Regions from separate parts of the Citrobacter braakii genome, predicted to be linked through region 1. Evidence: predicted binding sites of a transcription regulator. Region 1 holds the regulator's gene; the other holds the start of a gene.

Region 1 (7,986 bases):
TAACATCAGGGTGGTGTAATCCGGCGAAATAGCCGAAAGCACGTTGCCCAGCGTGAAAATCGCCATCAGGAATATCAACGCATTACGTCGCGCACGATGGGACAGCAGTAATGTCATCAGCGGAGCACCCACCATCACCCCAACCGCATACGCGCTGATTAACATTCCGGCCGCGGGAATCGAGACATCCACACCTTTGGCAATGACGGGCAATAATCCCATTGGCGAAAATTCAGTGGTGCCAATGCCAAACGCGCCGATCGCCAGCGCCAGTAAAGGATAATTGAGTTTCATATTTCGACTCCGTAACGTCGAGCCGGGGCGCGACATAAAATAAGAGTCAAAAGCATGACATTGATCGCAAAATTAATAAAGTTAACAAAATTGCAAAAGACTTTTGCTTATTCGCAAACAATCGACGGGAAAGGCAAGCGGAAAGGATGAGGGAGAGCGAACTCCCTCGGGGGAAATCAATGCAGCGCTGCGGTCAGGCCACCCGCGACGATCAAACCCAGAACAATAATGGTAGTCACTAACGAAAATTTCAGATCGGTGCTCATCAAGTTTTCTCCTTTTTATTCCCACACAAAAAGTGATATTGCGCATTTTTACACACTTGAAAGCAAAAATCTCTCACGATTTATATTGATAACTGCTTTTAACTCTTCCCCTTTTCGTTAAGATCAGACAAAATTCCACGCTTACTTGATTAGCGTACCGGCCATTGACCCCTTCCTGACGTTCCGTGTCGTTTTCCCGGCGTGCCGCAACCCTTACGTTGCGCTAAGGGTGTGTTAAGGCAAACGTTTACCTGGAGTATTCTCAGGAGCTTAGGATATGGTCTGGAGTGAGATGTAATGGCAACAATTAAAGATGTAGCGAAGCGAGCAAACGTTTCCACTACAACCGTATCACACGTAATTAACAAGACGCGCTTTGTCGCGGAAGAAACGCGTAATGCTGTCTGGGCGGCGATCAAAGAGCTGCACTATTCTCCGAGCGCCGTGGCGCGCAGCCTGAAGGTGAATCACACCAAGTCTATTGGCTTGCTGGCCACCAGCAGCGAAGCGGCCTATTTCGCTGAAATTATCGAAGCCGTTGAGAAAAACTGTTTCCAGAAAGGCTATACCCTGATTCTGGGTAACGCATGGAACAGTCTCGAAAAACAGCAGGCTTATCTGTCAATGATGGCGCAAAAGCGCGTTGATGGTCTGCTGGTGATGTGTTCTGAGTATCCGGAGTCGCTGCTTTCGATGCTCGAAGAGTACCGCCATATTCCGATGGTCGTCATGGACTGGGGCGAAGCTAAAGCCGACTTTACCGATACGGTCATTGATAACGCCTTCGAAGGCGGTTACATGGCGGGTCGGTATCTGGTAGAACGCGGTCATCGTGAGATTGGCGTGATCCCAGGCCCAATGGAGCGTAATACCGGAGCCGGGCGTCTGGCAGGCTTTATGAAAGCGATGGAAGAAGCGCTGATTAAAGTTCCTGAAAACTGGATTGTGCAGGGCGATTTTGAGCCTGAATCGGGCTATCGCGCCATGCAGCAAATTCTGTCACAGTCGCATCGTCCGACCGCCGTCTTCTGCGGTGGCGATATCATGGCGATGGGTGCGCTGTGCGCCGCTGACGAGATGGGACTGCGCGTACCGCAGGATGTCTCGCTCATCGGTTACGACAACGTGCGCAACGCCCGCTTCTTCACGCCGGCTCTGACGACCATTCACCAGCCTAAAGATTCACTGGGGGAAACGGCCTTCAACATGCTGTTAGACCGTATCGTGAATAAACGTGAAGAGTCGCAGTCTATCGAGGTTCATCCGCGCCTGGTAGAACGCCGTTCCGTTGCCGACGGCCCGTTCCGCGATTACCGTCGTTAAGACTGTGGTGCGGGAGCCTCATCGGGCTCCCGCAACCATTCCTTATTCAGCGTTTCACTATCCCCTAAATAGTCCAGCAGCCAGCTCAATGCCGGCGATGTATCGTTCTGTTGCCATGTCAGGCAACATGCGGCATCAGGAAATGGATTCTCCAGCTGTAGCGCGACCCATTTGCCGCTATCAATCCACGGTTTGGCAAAATGCGTCGGTACCATGCCCACGCACAGACCTGCAGATAAACAGGTAGCAGAAGATTCCCAGTCAGGCACCACAACGCGCTTTTGGTTATCCAGCAGCCAGGTAATACGCTTAGGAAGCGTACGCGACGTGTCTTCACGCACCAGCGACGGCCAGTTGCGCAACGTATCGTCGCTTAGCGGTCCGGGCATTGACGCCAACGGATGATGGCTTGCCACCACGCAGCTCCAGCTCAGCATTCCCATGTCGCGGAAGGTATAGCGTCCCCCCACCGGAATCGCCTGCGTGGCGCCGATTGCCAGCTCAACGCGCCCATCGGACAGCGCATCCCAGACACCGTTAAACACCTCCTGGAAAACCAGCAGTTCGACATCATCAAAATGACGATAGAAATCCACGATCATCTGTCGGGTACGATCCGGGCGGACAATGTTATCTACCGCGATCGCCAACTGCCCGCGCCAGCCGTTGGCAATTTGCTGACATTGCTGGCGGGTGATCTGCATTTTTTTGATAACAGAGCGGCCTTCTTTGAGAAACCATGCACCGGCAGGCGTCAATTCCACATCCCGATGGCGTCGCTCAAAAAGCGGCACCGCCAGCCACTCTTCCAGTTGACGCACGGTGTAGCTTACCGCCGAGGGTACGCGGTGCAACTCCTGCGCGGCCGAACTAAAGCTACCGTTACGCGCAACCGCATCCACAACTTCAAGTGAATATTCCGACCACATATTCTGCCCACAAAAAATTTGAAATCAGTAAGCAAATATTAGCGTTTCACAGCAAGAATTACACTCACTACACTCAGCGGCATTGTTCTACTGCTAAAAAAAGAGAAATGATGATGCAACCTGGGAAAGGATTTTTAGTCTGGCTGGCGGGTCTTAGCGTACTCGGCTTTCTGGCAACGGATATGTATCTGCCCGCCTTCGCCGCAATTCAGTCCGATCTGCAGACACCTGCATCTGCCGTCAGCGCCAGCCTTAGCTTATTCTTAGCGGGTTTTGCCGTCGCGCAACTTCTGTGGGGGCCGCTCTCTGACCATTATGGCCGCAAGCCAGTTTTGCTTCTGGGTTTATCCATCTTCGCGCTGGGCAGTTTGGGCATGCTGTGGGTTGAAAATGCCACCGGTCTGCTGGTACTGCGCTTTGTTCAGGCCGTTGGCGTTTGTGCGGCATCGGTTATCTGGCAGGCGCTGGTCACCGATTATTATCCTTCACAAAAAGTAAACCGCATCTTTGCCACCATTATGCCATTGGTCGGGTTATCCCCGGCATTAGCGCCGTTATTAGGCAGTTGGATCCTGGTACATTTTTCCTGGCAGGCCATTTTCGCCACCCTGTTTGCCATTACTCTAATCCTGATGCTTCCGGCTCTGCGCTTAAAACCAACAGCTAAAGCACGCGACGACAGCCAGGATAAACTGACTTTCGCTACCCTGTTGCGCTCAAAAGTTTACCGCGGAAACGTGCTGATTTATGCCGCCTGCTCCGCGAGCTTCTTCGCGTGGCTGACGGGTTCCCCGTTCATCCTCAGCGAAATGGGCTACAGTCCGGCGGTGATTGGCCTGAGCTATGTTCCACAAACCATCGCTTTCTTAATTGGTGGTTACGGCTGCCGCGCTGCGCTGCAAAAATGGCAGGGCCGTCAGTTGCTGCCCTGGTTACTCATTCTGTATGCCTTTAGCGTAGTGGCCACCTGGGCAACCGGCTTTATTCACCATGTTGCGCTGGCTGAAATCCTCATCCCATTCTGCGTTATGGCGATTGCCAATGGAGCAATCTACCCTATTGTTGTGGCTCAGGCGTTACGTCCTTTCCCACAGGCTACGGGACGCGCAGCGGCATTGCAGAACACACTGCAACTGGGTTTATGCTTCCTGGCAAGCCTTGTGGTTTCCTGGTTGATCGCCACCCCGCTGCTCACCACCACCAGCGTGATGCTGACAACGGTGCTGCTGGCGGCCGCGGGTTACAAAATGCAATCGCAGAAGGCTAACGCCCCGCACACAGATGATCGGGCGCAAATTGCCCACGGTGAGTCTCACTAGTAATCACCCTTGATAATTGATTAGCCTGCTAATATTTATTGGTTGAATCGTCAAAAATTCAGGCCTATACTGATTTCCAGTTGTTAAAAAAACGATAATTGTTATGTGTTAACGGGGACAAGAACGTTCCCGTTTTCCCATGGATGGTCTTTTCGGCAAGGGTTCCTCCCTTCCTCTGTTCTACGTCGGATTATAGATTCGCGGATTAATTCCGTGAGAGTTCTCACAAAGCCCAAAAAAGCGTCTACGCTATTTTAAGGTTCTGATCACCGACCAGTGATGGAGAAGCTATGAGTTCATCGTGTATAGAAGACGTCAGCGTACCGGATGATGACTGGTACCGCATCACCAATGAATTATTAAGCCGTGCAGGTATTACCATTAATGGTCCGGCACCGGCAGATATTCGCGTAACGAACCCCGATTTTTTCAAACGCGTACTGCAGGAAGGATCGTTAGGGTTGGGCGAAAGTTATATGGATGGCTGGTGGGAATGCGACCGGCTGGACATGTTTTTTTGTAAAGTCCTGCGCGCCGGTCTTGAAAACCAACTCCCCCGCCACTTTAAAGATACGCTCCGTATCGCCACGGCTCGCCTGTTCAATTTACAGACCAAAAAACGTGCGTGGGTCGTCGGCAAAGAACACTACGATTTGGGCAACGATCTCTTTACCCGCATGCTGGACCCTTATATGCAGTATTCCTGCGCCTACTGGAAAGATGCCGATACCCTGGAATCTGCCCAACAGGCGAAGCTAAAAATGATTGCCGAAAAACTGCAGTTGAAGCCAGGCATGCGGGTGCTCGATATTGGCTGCGGCTGGGGCGGCTTATCCCAGTTTATGGCGTCACAATATGGCGTTAGCGTGGTGGGCGTGACCGTTTCGGCAGAACAGCAGAAAATGGCGCAGGCGCGTTGTGCGGGGCTGGATGTCACAATTTTGCTGCAGGATTATCGCGACCTGAACGACAAATTTGATCGCATTGTCTCCGTTGGCATGTTTGAGCATGTGGGGCCGAAGAACTACGCGACTTATTTTGAAGTGGTTGATCGTAATTTAAAACCCGACGGTCTCTTTTTGCTGCATAGCATCGGCTCCAAAAAGACCGACAATAACGTTGATCCGTGGATCAATAAATATATCTTCCCGAACGGCTGTTTACCGTCAGTTCGCCAGATTGCCAACGCCAGCGAGCCGCATTTTGTGATGGAAGACTGGCATAATTTTGGCGCGGATTACGATACAACGTTGATGGCCTGGCACGAGCGTTTCATGAGATCCTGGCCTGAAATCGCCGATAACTATACCGAACGCTTTAAACGGATGTTCAGCTATTACCTGAACGCCTGCGCCGGTGCGTTTCGTGCTCGCGACATCCAGCTGTGGCAGGTGGTTTTTTCCCGCGGCGTTGAACACGGCCTGCGCGTTCCCCGCTAATCGTTATCACCCCCGTGCCAACGGGGGTTTTACACTCTGGCTTAGGCTCCCGCCTCACCCGTTACGTTACTGATGGCGCTTTCACGCGCCGCCAGTACGCGCTCAACGGTATCAACCACCGCCTGGGTTTGAGGATCGATTTCGATATTGACCCGCGCGCCTAACTTTTTCTTACCCAGCGTCGTACGTTCCAGCGTTTCCGGGATCAAATGCACACAGAAACGCGTCGGTGTCACCTCACCGACCGTCAGACTGATGCCATCAATTCCGATAAATCCTTTGTACAAGATGTATTTCATCAGCGACGGATCCTGAACTTTAAACCACACCTGGCGGTTGTTCTCCGAGGTCAGAATTTTCGACACTTCGGCGGTCGTCATAATATGGCCCGACATTAAATGTCCGCCAATTTCATCACTGAATTTTGCCGCTCTCTCAACGTTGACCAAATCCCCAACCTTCAGGTCACCCAGATTGGTGATACGCAGCGTTTCTTTCATCAGATCAAAGCTTATCTGGTTACCGTTGATTTCGGTTACCGTCAGGCAGCACCCATTGTGGGCAACCGATGCGCCGGTCTCCAGCGCATCCAACATATATTCAGGTAACTCCACAACATGCGTACGAAAATTTGGTTTTTCATCAATGGACACAAGTTTCGCGGTGCCCTGCACAATACCCGTAAACATACTTCTAACTCCTGAACTGAATTAAGACATCTCTGCACAGCACAATAGCAGGTGGAAATTCAGGTTGCCAGCAATGCGCCGCTACTGCCTGTTTTTTCACTGGAGAATTACGTATTCCTCGCTACAATAGACTGAAATTTCCCCTGCTTTTTCTCCTTGCTGCCATATAAGGCGGCTTTTTTAGTCTCTCAAATAACAACAATATAGTGGTGTACACGTGCAAAAGTATGTAAGTGAAGCGCGTCAGTTATTAGCTCTGGCAATTCCAGTGATTCTTGCGCAAATCGCTCAAACCGCAATGGGATTCGTTGATACCGTCATGGCGGGCGGATACAGCGCCACGGACATGGCGGCCGTCGCCATTGGCACATCTATTTGGTTGCCGGCCATTTTGTTTGGTCACGGACTGCTGCTGGCCTTGACGCCAGTGATTGCGCAACTCAATGGTTCAGGGCGCCGCGATCGTATCGCCCATCAAATACGCCAGGGTTTCTGGCTGGCGGGCAGCGTCTCCATTCTGATTATGATCGTGCTCTGGAACGCGGGATACATTATTCGCTCCATGCATAATATCGACCCGGCGCTGGCAGATAAAGCCGTCGGCTACCTGCGCGCGTTGCTGTGGGGCGCGCCGGGGTATTTGTTCTTCCAGGTAGCCCGTAACCAGTGTGAAGGTCTGGCCAAAACCAAACCGGCGATGGTGATGGGGTTTCTCGGCCTGCTGGTGAACATTCCTGTTAACTATGTTTTCATTTATGGGCATTTTGGCATGCCGGAACTTGGCGGCGTGGGCTGCGGCGTGGCAACGGCGGCGGTTTACTGGGTGATGTTTATCGCCATGCTGTCATACGTTAAACGCGCACGCTCGATGCGTGATATCCGTAATGAGCGTGGTTTCCAGAAACCGGACACCGCCGTAATGAAGCGTCTGGTACAGCTGGGTTTACCTATCGCGCTGGCGTTATTTTTCGAAGTGACGCTGTTTGCTGTGGTGGCGCTGCTGGTTTCCCCGCTGGGGATTGTCGACGTGGCCGGACACCAGATCGCGCTCAACTTCAGCTCGTTAATGTTCGTCCTGCCGATGTCTCTGGCTGCAGCCGTCACCATTCGAGTCGGTTATCGTCTGGGCCAGGGTTCCACGCTGGATGCGCAAACCGCAGCCAGAACAGGTCTGGGCGTCGGCGTCTGCATGGCGGTTGTGACGGCGATTTTCACCGTAACATTCCGTGAGCACATTGCCCTGCTCTACAACAATAACCCGGAAGTTGTCGCTCTGGCAGCGCAGCTCATGTTACTGGCCGCGGTGTATCAAATATCGGACTCTATCCAGGTTATTGGCAGCGGTATCCTACGTGGTTATAAAGATACGCGTTCCATTTTCTTTATTACCTTTACGGCATACTGGGTACTGGGTCTGCCGAGCGGTTATATTCTGGCGCTGACCGATCTGGTGGTTGACCGGATGGGACCGGCAGGATTCTGGATGGGCTTTATTATCGGCCTGACCTCTGCGGCAGTGTTGATGATGTTGCGGATGCGTTTTCTTCAGCGCCAGCCGTCAGCGGTTATTTTACAACGCGCCGCACGATAATCCCCAAATAGCCGCCATCTGGCGGCTTTTTTATATTCTCAAAACGGGCTGGCGTTTTGGGTCGTCATCCATTCCTGACTGACCGGATGCCTGAAATGCAGTTCACTGGCATGCAGCATCAGTCTCGACGTCCGTT
Region 2 (7,986 bases), 1.2 Mb from region 1:
CTGGCTGCTAAGCAAACCGGGTGTGGCAGCGCCGATTATCGGCACTTCGCGCGAGGAACAGTTGGATGAGTTACTTAATGCGGTGGATTTGACGCTGAAGCCAGAGCAGATTGCCGAGCTGGAAACGCCGTACAAACAGCATCCGGTGGTCGGATTTAAATAATCTGGCATTGCCCGATGGCGCTACGCTTATCGGGCCTACGAAACCGCCATCGTGTTTCCAGGCCAGATAAGGCGTTTACGCTGCCATCCGGCAAACCTATTTAAATGATACCTACCGGCCAGTGATGGCCGATAAAATACAAAATTCCGGCGGAGAGTATTCCGGCCACAATATCATCAATCATGATCCCCGTACCGCCATGCACGTTGCGATCGAACCAACGGATCGGCCACGGCTTCCACATATCCAGAATACGGAAAATCACAAATCCGGCGGCGACCCACTGCCAGTCGTGGGTCGGCAGCGCCATCAGGGTTATCCACATCCCGACAAACTCGTCCCAGACAATACTACCGTGATCGTGCACGCCCATATCTTTCGCCGTTTGATGGCACAGATAAACGCCGATACAGATAGACAACATGACCACCAGTGAATACAGCTGCCACGGCAGAAACGTCATTAAATACCAAAAAGGGATCGCCGCCAGCGATCCCATCGTGCCTGGAACAATTGGGCTCAGCCCGCTGCCAAAACCGGTGGCCAACAGGTGCCACGGATTGCGCATACTCAGGCGGCTTTTGGCGACATCTTTTTTAAGGCGCGGCAAAATGGTCATATCCTTTCCAGTCGAACGTGACGGGTTTTCCGTCGCGCGTAAAGTGAATGCCTTCCACGTCCGCGCTCATCTGCCCAATGCAGGTAAACGATGCGCCGAGATTTCCCAGCGCCACGTCCAGTGCGCCACGGTTAATTTCCGGTACGGTAAAGCATAACTCATAATCTTCACCACCCGAGAGCGCCCAGCGCAGGGCTTGTTCCGGCTCAACGTGTTGGGCAAATGCCGTAGAGTATGGCAACGCATCGACGTTAACCCGCGCCCCACAGCCGCAGGCATTGACGATATGCCCCAGATCGGAAATCAGGCCGTCGGAAATATCGATAGCCGCACTGGCCAGATCGCGCAGGGCTTGTCCCTGCAAAATACGCGGCGTTGGACGCAGATGACGTTTAAGCAGATAGTCTGCGTCTTTTGCATCTGCCACCTGCAAGCGATCCTGCAAAATCGCCAGCCCGGCCGCGCTGTCGCCCGGCGTACCGGTCACATAAATCCAGTCCCCTGGTTTCGCACCGGAGCGTTTTAAGGCCCGTCCAACAGGGACGTAGCCGTGGATACCCAGCGTCATCGACAGTGGCCCACGCGTGGTGTCACCACCTATCAGCTGCATATCATAGTAATTGAGGAGTTCAAACAGGCCATCGCTGAAGGCTTCAAGCCAGGCTTCGTCGACGTCAGGCAGCGTGAGCGCCAGCGTCAGCCACGCAGGATCGGCTCCCATCGCCGCCAGATCGCTCAAATTCACCGCCAGCGCTTTCCAGGCGAGATCGGTGGGATCAATGTCGGGGAGGAAGTGGTTACCTGCCACCAGCGTATCGGTGCTGATCGCCAGCGTCTGTTTTTCAGGGATGTTCAGAAGTGCGCAATCGTCACCAATACCGGTTTCGACATCAAGACGAGACGTTCTTACGCGGTCAAAATAACGGGCAATCAGGGAAAATTCGCCGCATGCCATACGTTATGCCTCAGCAGAAAAAAAAGAAAAAGCCGGGGGCAGCGGAAACAAGTTCCACCATCCAGCCGGCCTCGGGATTACTTTTTGTTGGGGCGAATCACAGGTGCTGCTTTATCCAGTACGCCGTTCACGAATTTATGGCTGTCTTCAGCGCCGAAGGTTTTCGCCAGTTCAATCGCTTCGTTGATGGCCACTTTGTACGGCACATCACTACGTTTAGACAGTTCAAACAGCGCAATACGCAGCACGGCTTTTTCTACCTGACCCAGCTCTTCCAACAGACGAGACAGATAAGGCTTCATTAATCCATCCAGGTACGCGCTGTTAGTCGCCACCCCGGACAGCAGTTCACGGAAATACAGAACGTCGACATCTTTTACGTCCTGTTCCGCCAGGAACTGGTATTCAACATCAGCGATGTCGTTCTGGGACAACTGCCAGGAGTAGAGCGCCTGGACGGCACACTCACGGGCGCGGCGACGAGCAGCAGGTTTCACGGATTTCCCCTTACAAAAATCAGGCCTTGATGGCTTTCAATACATTAATCATTTCAAGTGCAGTCAGTGCAGCTTCTGCGCCTTTGTTGCCGGCTTTAGTGCCAGCACGTTCGATGGCTTGTTCAATACTTTCGGTGGTCAGAACACCGAAGGCTACCGGAATGCCACTGTCCTGAGCGACCTGCGCCAGGCCATTGCTTGCACCGCCAGCCACATATTCGAAGTGCGCGGTACCACCACGAATCACCGTACCTAACGCAATCACCGCGTCGTATTTACCGGATTTTGCAAGTACTGAGGCTGCCAGCGGCAGCTCATACGCGCCCGGAACCCAAACGACGGTAATGTTTTCATCTTTAACCTGACCAATACGTTTCAGGGCGTCGATCGCACCTTCCAGCAGGCTGTCATTGATAAAGTTGTTGAAACGCGCAATGGTGATGGCGACGCGAGCGTCCGGGGTAGCAACGTTAGCTTCAATAATGTTCATATTCTTCCTTCGGATTCACTAGACCCCGCAGGGGGGCGGATTTTATCATAATAATCTGTGCGCTGCTTCCCTTTCGAACCGGGAGATCATGCGCCCACTAAATGCAGGCAAAGGTCCGGACCTACATGGCGTATTTCGTTGAATTTGAAATGGGGGGCGTCAGCCAGTTTCTCAAGGCCTGGAAGCACACATAATCCTCGTGCTTCGCTGCCTAACAGTTTAGGCGCAACATACACGATTAGCTCATCGACCAGACCGGCCTGTAATAACGCGCCCGCAAGCGTTGGACCTGCTTCAACCCAAATGCTGTTAATTTGCTGCTTGCCCAGTTGCATCATCAGCACCACCAGATCCAGATGCCCGTTATGTTCCGGCACCTTCAGGCTGCGCACCGTCTCCGGCCAACTACGAGGATCATCTTTTGTCCGGGCAATCCAGGTTTCTCCAGGCTGTTGCACAATACGGTGTTCCGGCGTGACCTGATTCTGGCTATCAACAACAATGCGGATAGGCTGGCGCAGATTTTCCTGCGGGTAACTCGCCTGGGTTGACTCCCCAAGTTCCGACCAACGCACGGTAAGCTGAGGGTCGTCAGCCAACACCGTAGCGCTGCTGGTTAAGATGGCGTGGCTTTGCGCCCGTAATCGTTGCACATCGCGACGCGCCTGTGGCGAGGTTATCCACTGGCTTTCACCACTGGCCATCGCCGTACGCCCATCAAGCGACGCACCAAGTTTAAGCTGCACGTAGGGGAATCCCGTACGCATACGCTTGAGAAAGCCTTTATTAAGCTGCTCAACCTCGCTCATCATCAGCCCGTGACTGACGTCAATGCCCGCCTGCTGCAAACGGTAGAGACCACGACCTGCTACCTGCGGATTGGGATCCTGCATCGCTGCAACCACACGTGACACTCCTGCGGCAATCAGCGCATCGCAGCACGGGGGAGTACGACCATGATGGCTGCAGGGTTCAAGCGTTACATAGGCAGTCGCCCCTTGCGCTTTTTCTCCAGCCATGCGCAGAGCGTGGACTTCGGCATGCGGTTCACCCGCGCGGTGATGATACCCTTCACCGACGATCTCCCCATCTTTGACAATCACGCAGCCCACGTTGGGATTGGGGTGAGTGGTAAAACGTCCGCGCGCAGCAAGCTTCAGCGCGCGCGCCATGTACAATTCATCCTGCATGGCTTAGTCCTGTAGGCGAGCAATCTCTTCGCCAAATTCTTTGATATCTTCGAAACTCCGGTAAACCGAGGCAAAGCGGATGTAGGCGACTTTATCGAGTTTTTTCAACTGCTCCATCACCAGGTTGCCGATCATCTTGCTCGGCACCTCACGCTCGCCAGTCGCACGCAGTTGTGATTTGATATGATTCAACGCCATTTCGACGTCATCTGAGCTGACCGGACGTTTCTCAAGCGCTCTGAGCATGCCGCTGCGCAGCTTATCTTCATTAAAGGGTTCACGCACATCGTTGCTTTTCACAACGCGCGGCATGACAAGTTCAGCCACTTCAAAAGTGGTGAAACGTTCGTTACAGACCAGACACTGCCGACGGCGGCGTACTGAGGAGCCCTCGCCTACAAGACGAGAGTCAATTACCTTAGTGTCTACGGCGAAACAGAATGGGCAATGCATACGGCGTCCTGTCCTCAGTGGTTAACAGAAATCTATTTTACCCTGAACTGGCGTGACAACAAAGGCACAGCGCTTTTGAGACAAAGGATCGATGCCTTCGTGCTCGGTGCGCACTACCATTATGCTATCGCGACAATGAAGGAAGTAATCACAATGACAAGACGTTACCTAAGAATTCTCCTGGTGGGAAGTCTCTTTAGTCTTAGCGCATGCGCACAGCAAAGCGAAGTACGCCAGATGCATCAAAGCGTTAGCACGTTGAATAAAGAGATGACACAGCTAAATCAGGAAACGGTAAAAATTACACAACAAAATATGTTGAATGCCAAATCAACCAGTGGAGCCTATCTGCTGCCGGGTTCCAATACACCAGCCCGACTGGACAGCCAGATTGGCATGTTACGGATGTCACTTGTCAATATTGCGCCGAACGCCGACGGCACGCGGCTCACATTACGTATTCAAGGTGAATCCACTACGCCTTTACCCGCCTTTAGCGCCACCGTCGAGTATGGACAAATTCAGGGCACCACGGATAACTATCAGGAAGCGAACGTTCAGAACCAATTGGTAACTGCCCCGGCAAGTATCCTTGCTCCCAGCGACGTAGACATTCCGCTGCAGATAAATGGCCTCTCTCCGGACCAGTTAGGATTTGTTCGTATCCACGACATCCAGCCTGTTAATCAATAAACTTTTTTGCGGGACGTTTTGTGCGTTCCGCAACATCACTCCGGCCCGTTTTGTTACTCACCTGACATAACCGATATTTCTGGTAAAACTTGGCAACATTCATGGGAGCCAGTACAATTCGCCGCCTAAAGTAAGCAAACGTGAACGCAATCGATTACGTAAATGATAGAACTGTGAAACAACACATATTTTTGTGAACAATGATTTTTATAATAGGCTCCGAAGAAACACGAAATATTTAGAAACGCAATTTGCGCCTTTTTCACTCCCGAAAGGGATTTCAAACAGTGGCATACATATGAAAAAAACATTACTTGCAGCCGGTGCAGTGCTGGCGCTCTCCTCGTCTTTTACTGCCAACGCTGCAGAAAATGACAAACCGCAATATCTGTCCGACTGGTGGCACCAGAGCGTCAACGTGGTGGGTAGCTACCACACCCGTTTCTCCCCGAAACTGAACAACGACGTTTATCTGGAATACGAAGCGTTTGCCAAAAAAGACTGGTTTGACTTCTATGGCTACATCGATATTCCGAAAACCTTCGACTGGGGTAACGGCAACGATAAAGGCATCTGGTCTGACGGTTCCCCGCTGTTTATGGAAATCGAACCGCGTTTCTCCATCGATAAACTGACCGGTGCTGACCTGAGCTTTGGTCCGTTCAAAGAATGGTATTTCGCCAACAACTACATCTACGATATGGGTGATAACAAAGCCAGCCGCCAGAGCACCTGGTATATGGGTCTGGGTACCGATATCGATACCGGTCTGCCGATGGGTCTGTCCCTGAACGTGTATGCTAAATACCAGTGGCAGAACTATGGCGCATCCAACGAAAACGAGTGGGATGGCTACCGTTTCAAAGTGAAATACTTTGTGCCGATCACCCAAGTTTGGGGCGGCCAACTGACCTACATCGGCTTCACCAACTTCGACTGGGGCTCCGATTTGGGTGATGATCCGAACCGCACCAGCAACTCTATCGCTTCCAGCCACGTCCTGGCGCTGAACTACGATCACTGGCACTACTCCGTAGTAGCGCGTTACTTCCATAACGGCGGCCAGTGGAAAGGTGGAGATACTCTGAACTGGGGCGAAGGCGACTTCAGCGCGAAATCTACCGGTTGGGGTGGTTACCTGGTCGTAGGTTACAACTTCTAATCCTGCCAATTTATCGCAGACAAGCCAGCTTAACCGCTGGCTTTTTTATGGCTGGTCTTCACAGCGTACTTTACGTAAAAAGTCACTTAGCGAGCGATCTGCAGATTCACGAAAATGCCTGTCGAGCGGCGTGATCTTCAGACAACGATCAACGCGAAAGCAGCGATAATCGTCACGTTTCTCGCACCAGGCAACCAGCAACCAGTGCTCACCCCAGAAAAATAACCCCAGCGGCTGAACGTCGCGCCAGGAGAGATTCCCGGACTCGTCGCGATAATGCAGCGCCAGCACCTGCTGCGCCGAAACCGCGCGATGTATGAGATCAAAAGCACTGCGTGAATGCGGCTGATTGCCAAAATCTGGCGCGAAAACCCGCGTTTGCTCGGCTCTGCGCCGACACTCTGGCGGCAATATCGCCAGCACTTTTTCCTGCGCGGATTCTAGCGCCTGTGAGAGTGAATCCCCGCCCCATGTTTTCAGCAACCGAATCGCTACCATTAACGCTTCTGATTCGCGATGCGTTAACATCAACGGCGGCAGATCAAACCCCGCCATTAAGCGGTATCCACTGCCCACTTCACCTTCAATGGGCACGCCGGATAAAGAGAGATCGCGGATATCGCGATAAATCGTCCGTTCAGAAACCTCAAGACGTTCTGCCAGCAGCGCCGCCGTTGTCACTCGCCTGCCACGCAGGATTTGTACAATCTGAAACAAGCGGTCGGCGCGTCTGGTCATTTTAATCCTCAGTCCTGAAAATATTACGCGGGTTGATGTAAACCAACACGATTGCCTTCGCTGTCAGTAAACAGCGCAATAGTGCCAATATCCTGCCCCAGTTCGAGCGGACCAAACACGCACTGGCCGCCAGCGGTGGCGACGCGTTTAAGCGTTGCAGCCAAATCATCCGTATGCAGATAAATAATAGCGCCCTGCGCTGAAGGCGTAATACCGTCAAATTTAGCCAGCGCCCCGCCGGGAGCGGGATCCTGATGTGGAAATACGGCCAGCTCCGCGCTGTCCATATTCTCACGACGCAAAGAAACCTGCATCACTGGCTCATAAAAAGCAATGGCGCGCTCCATTTGTGCCACGGGGATTTCAAACCAGCTAATTACGTTATTCATACTTCCTCCTGCCTGTGTGGGTAATCTCAGAAGGACTATAAGACAGGGCTACTGACAGCATACTGTCAGTAGTATGGCGACCGGAAAAGATAATGGACTGCTAGCAAATCGCAGGCAAAAAAAATCCCGACCTTGTGATCGGGATTCCAGTATCTTCACTCTTAATAGTTTAAGGCAGAATTGACGGTTGATCCGCCCCTTCTTTCTCAACCTTCTGCTGCAGCATGTGCTCACGCTTCATACCCAGCTTCAGCGCCAGCGCCGATGCTACGTAGATAGAAGATGCAGTACCGATGGAAACACCGATCAGCATCGTCAGCGAGAAGCCTTCCAGTACCGGACCACCGAACAGGAACAGCATCAGAATAACCATCAACGTCGTACCGGACGTAATCAACGTACGGTGCAGCGTCTGAGTCAGTGACACGTTAAAGATTTCGTAAGGCGTACCGCGACGAATTTTGCGGAAGTTTTCACGAATACGGTCAGATACGACGATACTGTCGTTCAGCGAGTAACCGATTACCGACATCAACGATGCGACGATAGTCAGATCAATCTCGATATGGAACAACGACAGGATCCCAAGTGTGATAATCACGTCGTGCGCCAGAGCGATAACTACCCCTGCCGCCAG

Evidence for each region. Region 1 encodes PurR, which represses purine synthesis genes. Its sites were predicted from a motif close to CANGCAAACGTTTGCNTG; they were not measured.
Region 2: the regulator PurR is predicted to act here: its motif matches at 5,204-5,221, upstream of GFC06_RS22300 (nucleoside-specific channel-forming protein Tsx).

What each region holds. Positions count from the first base shown of each region.
Region 1 is NZ_CP045771.1:3,556,034-3,564,019, forward strand. Features, by position in the region: gene GFC06_RS16620 (MFS transporter) at 1-294, opposite strand, end outside; gene cydH (cytochrome bd-I accessory subunit CydH) at 471-560, opposite strand; gene purR (HTH-type transcriptional repressor PurR) at 858-1,883, shown strand; gene punR (DNA-binding transcriptional activator PunR) at 1,880-2,812, opposite strand; gene punC (purine nucleoside transporter PunC) at 2,926-4,131, shown strand; gene cfa (cyclopropane fatty acyl phospholipid synthase) at 4,422-5,570, shown strand; gene GFC06_RS16650 (riboflavin synthase) at 5,612-6,259, opposite strand; gene mdtK (multidrug efflux MATE transporter MdtK) at 6,477-7,850, shown strand; gene GFC06_RS16660 (RluA family pseudouridine synthase) at 7,889-7,986, opposite strand, start outside.
Region 2 is NZ_CP045771.1:4,712,719-4,720,704, forward strand. Features, by position in the region: gene yajO (1-deoxyxylulose-5-phosphate synthase YajO) at 1-163, shown strand, start outside; gene pgpA (phosphatidylglycerophosphatase A) at 264-782, opposite strand; gene thiL (thiamine-phosphate kinase) at 760-1,737, opposite strand; gene nusB (transcription antitermination factor NusB) at 1,815-2,234, opposite strand; gene ribH (6,7-dimethyl-8-ribityllumazine synthase) at 2,254-2,724, opposite strand; gene ribD (bifunctional diaminohydroxyphosphoribosylaminopyrimidine deaminase/5-amino-6-(5-phosphoribosylamino)uracil reductase RibD) at 2,811-3,914, opposite strand; gene nrdR (transcriptional regulator NrdR) at 3,918-4,367, opposite strand; gene GFC06_RS22295 (SadB/YajI family lipoprotein) at 4,521-5,060, shown strand; gene GFC06_RS22300 (nucleoside-specific channel-forming protein Tsx) at 5,359-6,222, shown strand; gene GFC06_RS22305 (helix-turn-helix transcriptional regulator) at 6,268-6,960, opposite strand; gene GFC06_RS22310 (VOC family protein) at 6,984-7,349, opposite strand; gene secF (protein translocase subunit SecF) at 7,519-7,986, opposite strand, start outside.